Regions from separate parts of the Paraburkholderia sp. ZP32-5 genome, predicted to be linked through region 3. Evidence: predicted binding sites of a transcription regulator. Region 3 holds the regulator's gene; each other region holds the start of a gene.
The links. The regulator HrcA, encoded in region 3, represses chaperone genes, less so after heat shock. The targets are predictions, from matches to a motif close to TTAGCACTCNNNNNNNNNGAGTGCTAA.
Positions count from the first base shown of each region.

Region 1: groES (co-chaperone GroES) is a predicted target of HrcA. The motif match lies at 792-818, and genes of this name have one in related genera.
Region 2: rpoH (RNA polymerase sigma factor RpoH) is a predicted target of HrcA. The motif match lies at 1,199-1,225, and genes of this name have one in related genera.

Region 1 is NZ_JAJEJP010000001.1:727,840-730,108, forward strand. Features, by position in the region: gene L0U82_RS03095 (hypothetical protein) at 190-453, shown strand; gene groES (co-chaperone GroES) at 891-1,181, shown strand; gene groL (chaperonin GroEL) at 1,236-2,269, shown strand, end outside.
Region 2 is NZ_JAJEJP010000001.1:416,685-418,953, reverse strand. Features, by position in the region: gene L0U82_RS01830 (nuclear transport factor 2 family protein) at 1-319, opposite strand, end outside; gene L0U82_RS01825 (acyloxyacyl hydrolase) at 361-924, opposite strand; gene rpoH (RNA polymerase sigma factor RpoH) at 1,287-2,222, shown strand.
Region 3 is NZ_JAJEJP010000001.1:599,473-601,741, reverse strand. Features, by position in the region: gene hemH (ferrochelatase) at 1-361, opposite strand, end outside; gene hrcA (heat-inducible transcriptional repressor HrcA) at 576-1,595, opposite strand; gene L0U82_RS02590 (NAD kinase) at 1,876-2,269, shown strand, end outside.

The sequences.
Region 1 (2,269 bases), 130 kb from region 3:
TCTGTTGGCTTTGGCACTGAGTTGCTGAGCGGCTGAGTCAGTCACGCCCGCCCCAATATCCGCTCCCGAACATAGGCGGTCGTTTCCTTTGCAGCAATATCTCCAGGTCATCTTCGCCTCGTGACCGGGCTGTAAAAGCGAAGCTCTATAATCGGTTCAGCAGCAGCCAACCCTTCTGACCGGATATGCATGATGACCACCCTGTCGATCCAGATGATCGCGCTCACTCCGTGCGACGACGCTGCAATCTGCTTCTCGGCGTACGCCTTTGGCTGGGGCTACCGCGCTTTCCGTCTACCGCATGAAGTAGTCTGCGAACAGCTAGGGGCACGCGATAGCAGTGAGCATCAGATCCAGCTCGCTTTCCAGTTAGGCAAACAGCGAGTCCTGGGCGCGATCGAACAGTACGGGCTGTCCTTGTATTCGGGCGAGCGCATTTCGCTGTCCCTTTGATTCACCCACAGTCGGCGGACCGAATCGTCGAGAGCACGCGTCTGCGCCCAGGCTCGGGGATTTCCCTGGGACGGCTTCAGTCACGCCGACGCGCTCAAGCCAGCGTCGCACGCTTCTGCCGAGCATGGAGCGGAGCAGTGGGCTTGTCCTGCGACGCGATGATAAATGACTGTTTTTACTGAGAAAAAGTTTGCGATTTCCGGTTTCGATACCGCGCGAAGTTTCCGGCTTAAGTAAACAGGCTGCCCGGTTAAGCGAATCTCGGCAGCGGATTTCGACATCGACACGCCATTGCCTCATCCCCCACTTCTTGAATTTGTCACCACCCGTCCATATAATTAGCACTCGCTGCACGAGAGTGCTAACAACATCGCCGGCTGGCCCAGCCAGCCGGGTTTTCCCAGCGTTCTTCAGTCTCAATCAAGAGAGGAGTATGTATGAACCTTCGTCCTTTGCATGATCGCGTGATCGTCAAGCGTCTGGATCAAGAAACCAAGACCGCGTCGGGCATCGTGATCCCCGAAGCCGCGGCAGAAAAGCCGGATCAGGGCGAAATCCTCGCAGTCGGCCCGGGCAAGCGTGACGACAAGGGTGCGGCTATTGCGCTCGACGTGAAAGTCGGCGACCGCGTTCTGTTCGGCAAGTACGCAGGCCAGACCGTCAAGGTCGACGGCAACGAACTGCTCGTGATGCGCGAAGAAGACATCATGGCCGTGGTGCAGAAGTAAGCGCAACGCCGCTACTTTTCCCGGTCATATCCAAAGAATTCAAGGAGTTAGAAGATGGCAGCTAAAGACGTCGTATTCGGTGATTCCGCCCGTGCCAAGATGGTCGAAGGCGTGAACATTCTCGCCAACGCAGTGAAGGTCACGCTGGGTCCGAAGGGCCGCAACGTGGTCCTCGAGCGTAGCTTCGGCGGCCCGACGGTCACCAAGGACGGTGTGTCGGTCGCGAAAGAGATCGAACTGAAAGACAAGCTCCAGAACATGGGCGCGCAAATGGTCAAGGAAGTCGCTTCCAAGACCAGCGACAACGCAGGCGACGGCACGACGACCGCTACGGTTCTCGCGCAATCGATCGTCCGCGAAGGCATGAAGTACGTTGCATCGGGCATGAACCCGATGGACCTGAAGCGCGGTATCGACAAGGCTGTTGCAGCCGCAATCGAAGAACTGCGCAAGATCAGCAAGCCGTGCACGACCAACAAGGAAATCGCACAGGTCGGCGCGATCTCGGCGAACAGCGATTCGTCGATCGGCGATCGCATCGCTGAAGCAATGGACAAGGTCGGCAAGGAAGGCGTGATCACCGTCGAAGACGGCAAGTCGCTGCAAGACGAGCTGGACGTCGTTGAAGGTATGCAATTCGACCGCGGCTACCTGTCGCCGTACTTCATCAACAACCCGGACAAGCAAGTCGCCGTTCTGGACAACCCGTTCGTGCTGCTGCACGACAAGAAGGTGTCGAACATCCGTGATCTGCTGCCGGTGCTGGAACAGGTTGCGAAGGCTGGCCGTCCGCTGCTGATCATCGCTGAAGACGTCGAAGGCGAAGCTCTGGCAACGCTGGTCGTCAACAACATCCGCGGCATCCTGAAGACTGTTGCTGTCAAGGCTCCGGGCTTCGGCGATCGTCGTAAGGCGATGCTGGAAGACATCGCGATCCTGACCGGCGGTCAGGTCGTCGCTGAAGAAACCGGCCTGACGCTCGAGAAGGCAACGCTGGCTGAACTGGGCCAGGCGAAGCGCATCGAGGTGGGCAAGGAAAACACCACGATCATCGACGGCGCTGGCGAAGCAGCGAACATCGAAGCTCG
Region 2 (2,269 bases), 180 kb from region 3:
GAATCGCCGTGTACGCGATTGGAAACAGCAACGCGCCGTTGTTCGCTTCCATCTCGATCAGCGCGCGGCCCGTCACGACGTAGGTTTCGCGCCCGGCCGGCAGCACGTCCTGCGATTGCACCTCGATCTGCCGATAACGGCGGCGCCCCGCGGTAATCCCGTCGATGAACTGCCGTTTCGTCTCGCGCTTGCCGTTCGTATGAACGTAGCTCACGTTGTCCGCGAGCAGCGTGTCGAGCGACTGCCCATCGCCCTCGACCATTGCACGAAAACGCTCCCGCTCGAGCCCGCGAATCGCTTCGATCATCTTTGCCGCCATTGCAGAGCCCCTCGCACACCGCGGGCCGAAAGGGACCACGGTCAGAAGTTATATTGCAAATATAGCTGGCTGAAATTTATACCAGGATTGGGCTCTTTGATACCGCCATTGGACACATGCTGAAAGCGGTAGCCCGCGAGGTACTGCTGATGCTCGCCGAACTGCAGCCCGACGCCGGCCGTCTCGGCGAACTGGAACGCGGTGCTGAGCGTGAGGTCGGTGGAAATGCGGGGACTCGTCAGCAGCCGGACGCCGGCGCCTGCCTCGGCGAACGGCCGCACCGAGCCCGACGACTTGATGAAACGGATCATCGGCGTGACGCCGAACTCGCCGATATCGTCGTGAACGTTCCCTTCGTTGGTGTGCCACCACGCCGCGTGCGCCTCGCCGACCAGCGCGAAATGCCAGTCGCCGATCGGCCACCAGGTCCAGCCCGGGTTCCACACGAGGCCCAGATCGAGCTTCTTGATGTGATGGTCGCCGACGCCGGCCGTGACCTGAATGCCGAACGGATCCGCGAGAGCCACCCCGGCCGTTCCCATCAGCAGGAGCGCCAGCGCTGTTTTTAGAGTATGTCCACGCAAAACAGTGTTGTTCTTGTTCATCCAGCACCCGCTGTCACGAGCATTTAAACGATGCGCGACTGTCGGGTTAATTCTAAGGACAAACTCAAAGCAGTGGATCGCATGAATAATTCGCCAATTTCGCAATTATTCACTTCAGAATTGGAAAAAATCAGTCATTTATAGGAAACCGGTCAACGTCGCCGGTAACTCCTACGCCTCCATCGCCGCAGCAAAATAGAGCGTATGATGGCTATTGAAATCTGAATTTCAATAGATTTTGAGGGAACCTAGATGCCCCTACGGGCTCTAAGTATTAGCACTCGACAGATCAGAGTGCTAACATCCGTCGCTGGAGTCGTTATCTGAATACGCTATTGTCTGATTCCAAAGGAGTTTCATACGTGAGCCATGCAATGACCCTTCCGAGTACTTTGAGCCCGTCGTCGGCTAAGGCCGCTCCGGCAGGTGCACTGGCGCTCTCGCATTCCTCGCTGCTGCCCGGCCAGCTGGGCAACATCGACGCCTACATCCAGGCCGTCAACCGGATCCCGATGCTGACGCCGGCAGAAGAACGCCAGTTCGCCACCGAATTTCGCGAGCAGGACAATCTGGACTCCGCGCGTCGTCTGGTGCTGTCGCACCTGCGGCTCGTGGTGTCGATCGCGCGCAATTACCTCGGTTATGGGCTGCCGCACGCCGACCTTATTCAGGAAGGCAACATCGGCCTGATGAAGGCCGTCAAGCGCTTCGACCCCGAGCAGAACGTGCGCCTCGTGTCGTATGCGATGCACTGGATCAAGGCCGAGATCCACGAATACATCCTGCGCAACTGGCGCATGGTCAAGGTCGCGACCACCAAGGCGCAGCGCAAGCTGTTCTTCAACCTGCGTAGTCACAAGCAGGGTTTGGGCGCGTTCACGCCGGACGAGATCGAAGGTCTCGCGAAGGAACTGAACGTGAAGCGCGAAGAAGTCGCCGAAATGGAAACGCGTCTGTCGGGCGGCGACATCGCGCTGGAAGGCCAGGTCGAAGACGGCGAAGAGTCGTACGCGCCGATCGCCTACCTGGCCGACTCGCATAGCGAGCCGACCGCCGTGCTGGCTTCGCGTCAGCGCGACAAGCTGCAAAGCGACGGCATCGCCAGTGCGCTCGATGCACTCGACCCGCGCAGCCGCCGCATCATCGAAGCCCGCTGGCTGAAGGTAGAGGACGACGGCTCGGGCGGCTCCACGCTGCACGAGCTGGCTGACGAGTTCGGTGTATCGGCCGAACGTATCCGCCAGATCGAAGCGAGCGCGATGAAGAAGATGCGCGGCGCACTGGCCGAATACGCGTAAAGCCGCAAGCTGCCGCATAGGCCCCCGAAGCCCCGCCCTCGCAAGAC
Region 3 (2,269 bases):
CGGGCGTGCCGTAACGCATCGCGTAATCGACGAGCACCGTGTAGTCGTTCAACTGCAACAGATGGCGCAAGCCCTCGACCTGCTTTTCCGTATGCACGCGCAACGGCGAACCCTCGGGCATCCAGACCGCCGCATATTTCTTCGCGGAACTACGGCCGCGAAACGGCAAAATCAGCACACGCAGAATGATCTGCCAAAGCAGCGCCGGAATTTCGACCACCCGCGGGTCGGACAGAAACTGCGCGAGATAACGGCGCACCGCGCGCGGCGTCGGCGCGTCGGGCGTGCCGAGATTGATCAGCAACACGGCGACGCGATGCGATGTAGCGTTCTGTGAGGGCCGCTCGAGATCGAAACGCATAGGCAGCAGAGATAACCGCTTCAAGCGGCAAGTCGGTTCAATGGAGATTCATTATAGCGGCGCGAATTGCGCGCGGCCCCGCGCACATCCCTGGCCATTCGGACGATTGGCAGACCACGTGGGTTCGCGCATCATTGCCGCACGGCCTGTCGTTACGGCAACGTGGAGTGAAGTCGCTGCTGATTTGCCGTTGACTGCTTGCTATTGCTGATTGTTATTGCTGACTGAGCGTCATCGAAAGCAGCCGCGCGGTGATATCGACGATCGGAATCACGCGGTTGTAGGCCATCCGGGTCGGCCCGATCACGCCGAGCGTGCCGACGATCTTGCCGTTCACCTCGTATGGCGCGGTGACGACGCTCATTTCCTCGATCGGCACGAGATTCGATTCGCCGCCAATGAAGATCTGCACGCCTGCGGCGTGACTCGACACGTCGAGCAACTGAAGCAGGCTGGTTTTCTGGTCGAATACATCGAACAGCTTGCGCAGGCGTGCCATGTCCGACGAAAGGTCCGCGACTTCGAGCAGATTGCGTTCGCCGGAAATCAGCACGGTCTCGCCGGTGTCGGATTCGTCGGTGCTCGCGGTGACGGCCGCGTGCATCAGCGAGGTCATGTCGCCGCGCAACTCGTCGATTTCCTCGCGCAGGCGGCGGCGCACTTCGTCGAACGAAAGACCGGCGAAGTGAGCATTGATGTAATTGGAGGCCTCGACCAGTTGCGACGGCGAGAAATCGCGTTGCGTGGCGAGGATGCGGTTCTGCACGTCGCCTTCGGGCGTCACGATGATCAGCAGGATGCGCTTATCGGACAGGCGCATGAATTCGATCTGCTTGAACACGTGGCTGCGGCGCGGCGTAAGCACCACGCCGGCGAACTGCGACAGGTTGGATAGCACGCTTGCCGCGGCGGCGACGATTTTCTGCGGCTCGCCCGCCTGCAGCGTGGTCTTGACGGCGCGCATCACCGCTTCCTCGTCCGCGGCGGATTCGACCGTCAGCATCGTGTCGACGAAGAGCCGGTAGCCGCGCGGTGTCGGGATACGCCCCGCCGACGTATGCGGACTGATCACGAGCCCCAGATCCTCGAGGTCGGACATCACGTTGCGAATCGTCGCCGGGCTCAGTTCGAGGCCTGAATAACGTGACAGCGTGCGCGAGCCGACCGGCTGACCTTCGGCGATGTAGCGCTCGATCAGCGTTTTGAGGAGGGTTTGTGCGCGAGGATCTAGCATGGCGAAAAATTTTAGCTCAATGGCATGGCTACCGCGAGCGCCCGCTGCGCTCGCCCCGAACGCATGCGCCGCGACCTTGCCGCCGCGCCGCGCGGGTTCGCTCCGGCGCGGCATCGAGCTCGCGGTCCGGTGCAACCTCGCACTCTAACCCGTACATATGTCATCAGGTGTTCACCATTCTAACGATAATCGCGACATGCGCCGACGGCCCGCGCGCACCGGCCCGCTACAGGGTTGGTCGGCGGTTCTTTTCAGGCCCTACCTATGGTGTAATGCCGGCATGCAAGTGACCAGCCAGTTCAAGACCGTCGCGCTCGTCGGGCGCAACAACACGCCAGGCATCGGCGAGCCGCTGACCGCGCTCGCCGCGTGCATCGCGAAGCTCGGGCTCGAAGTCGTGTTCGAGGCCGACACCGCCGCCGAAATCGGCGTCACTAACTACCCGGCGCTACGGCCCGCCGAGATCGGCGCGCGCGCCGACGTCGCCGTGGTGCTCGGCGGCGACGGCACGATGCTAGGCATCGGCCGCCAGCTCGCGCCGTACCGCACGCCGTTGATCGGCATCAACCACGGCCGGCTCGGCTTCATCACCGATATTCCGATCTCCGACATGCGCGAGATCGTGCCGCAAATGCTGTCCGGCAAATTCGAGCGCGAGGAACGCGCGCTGCTCG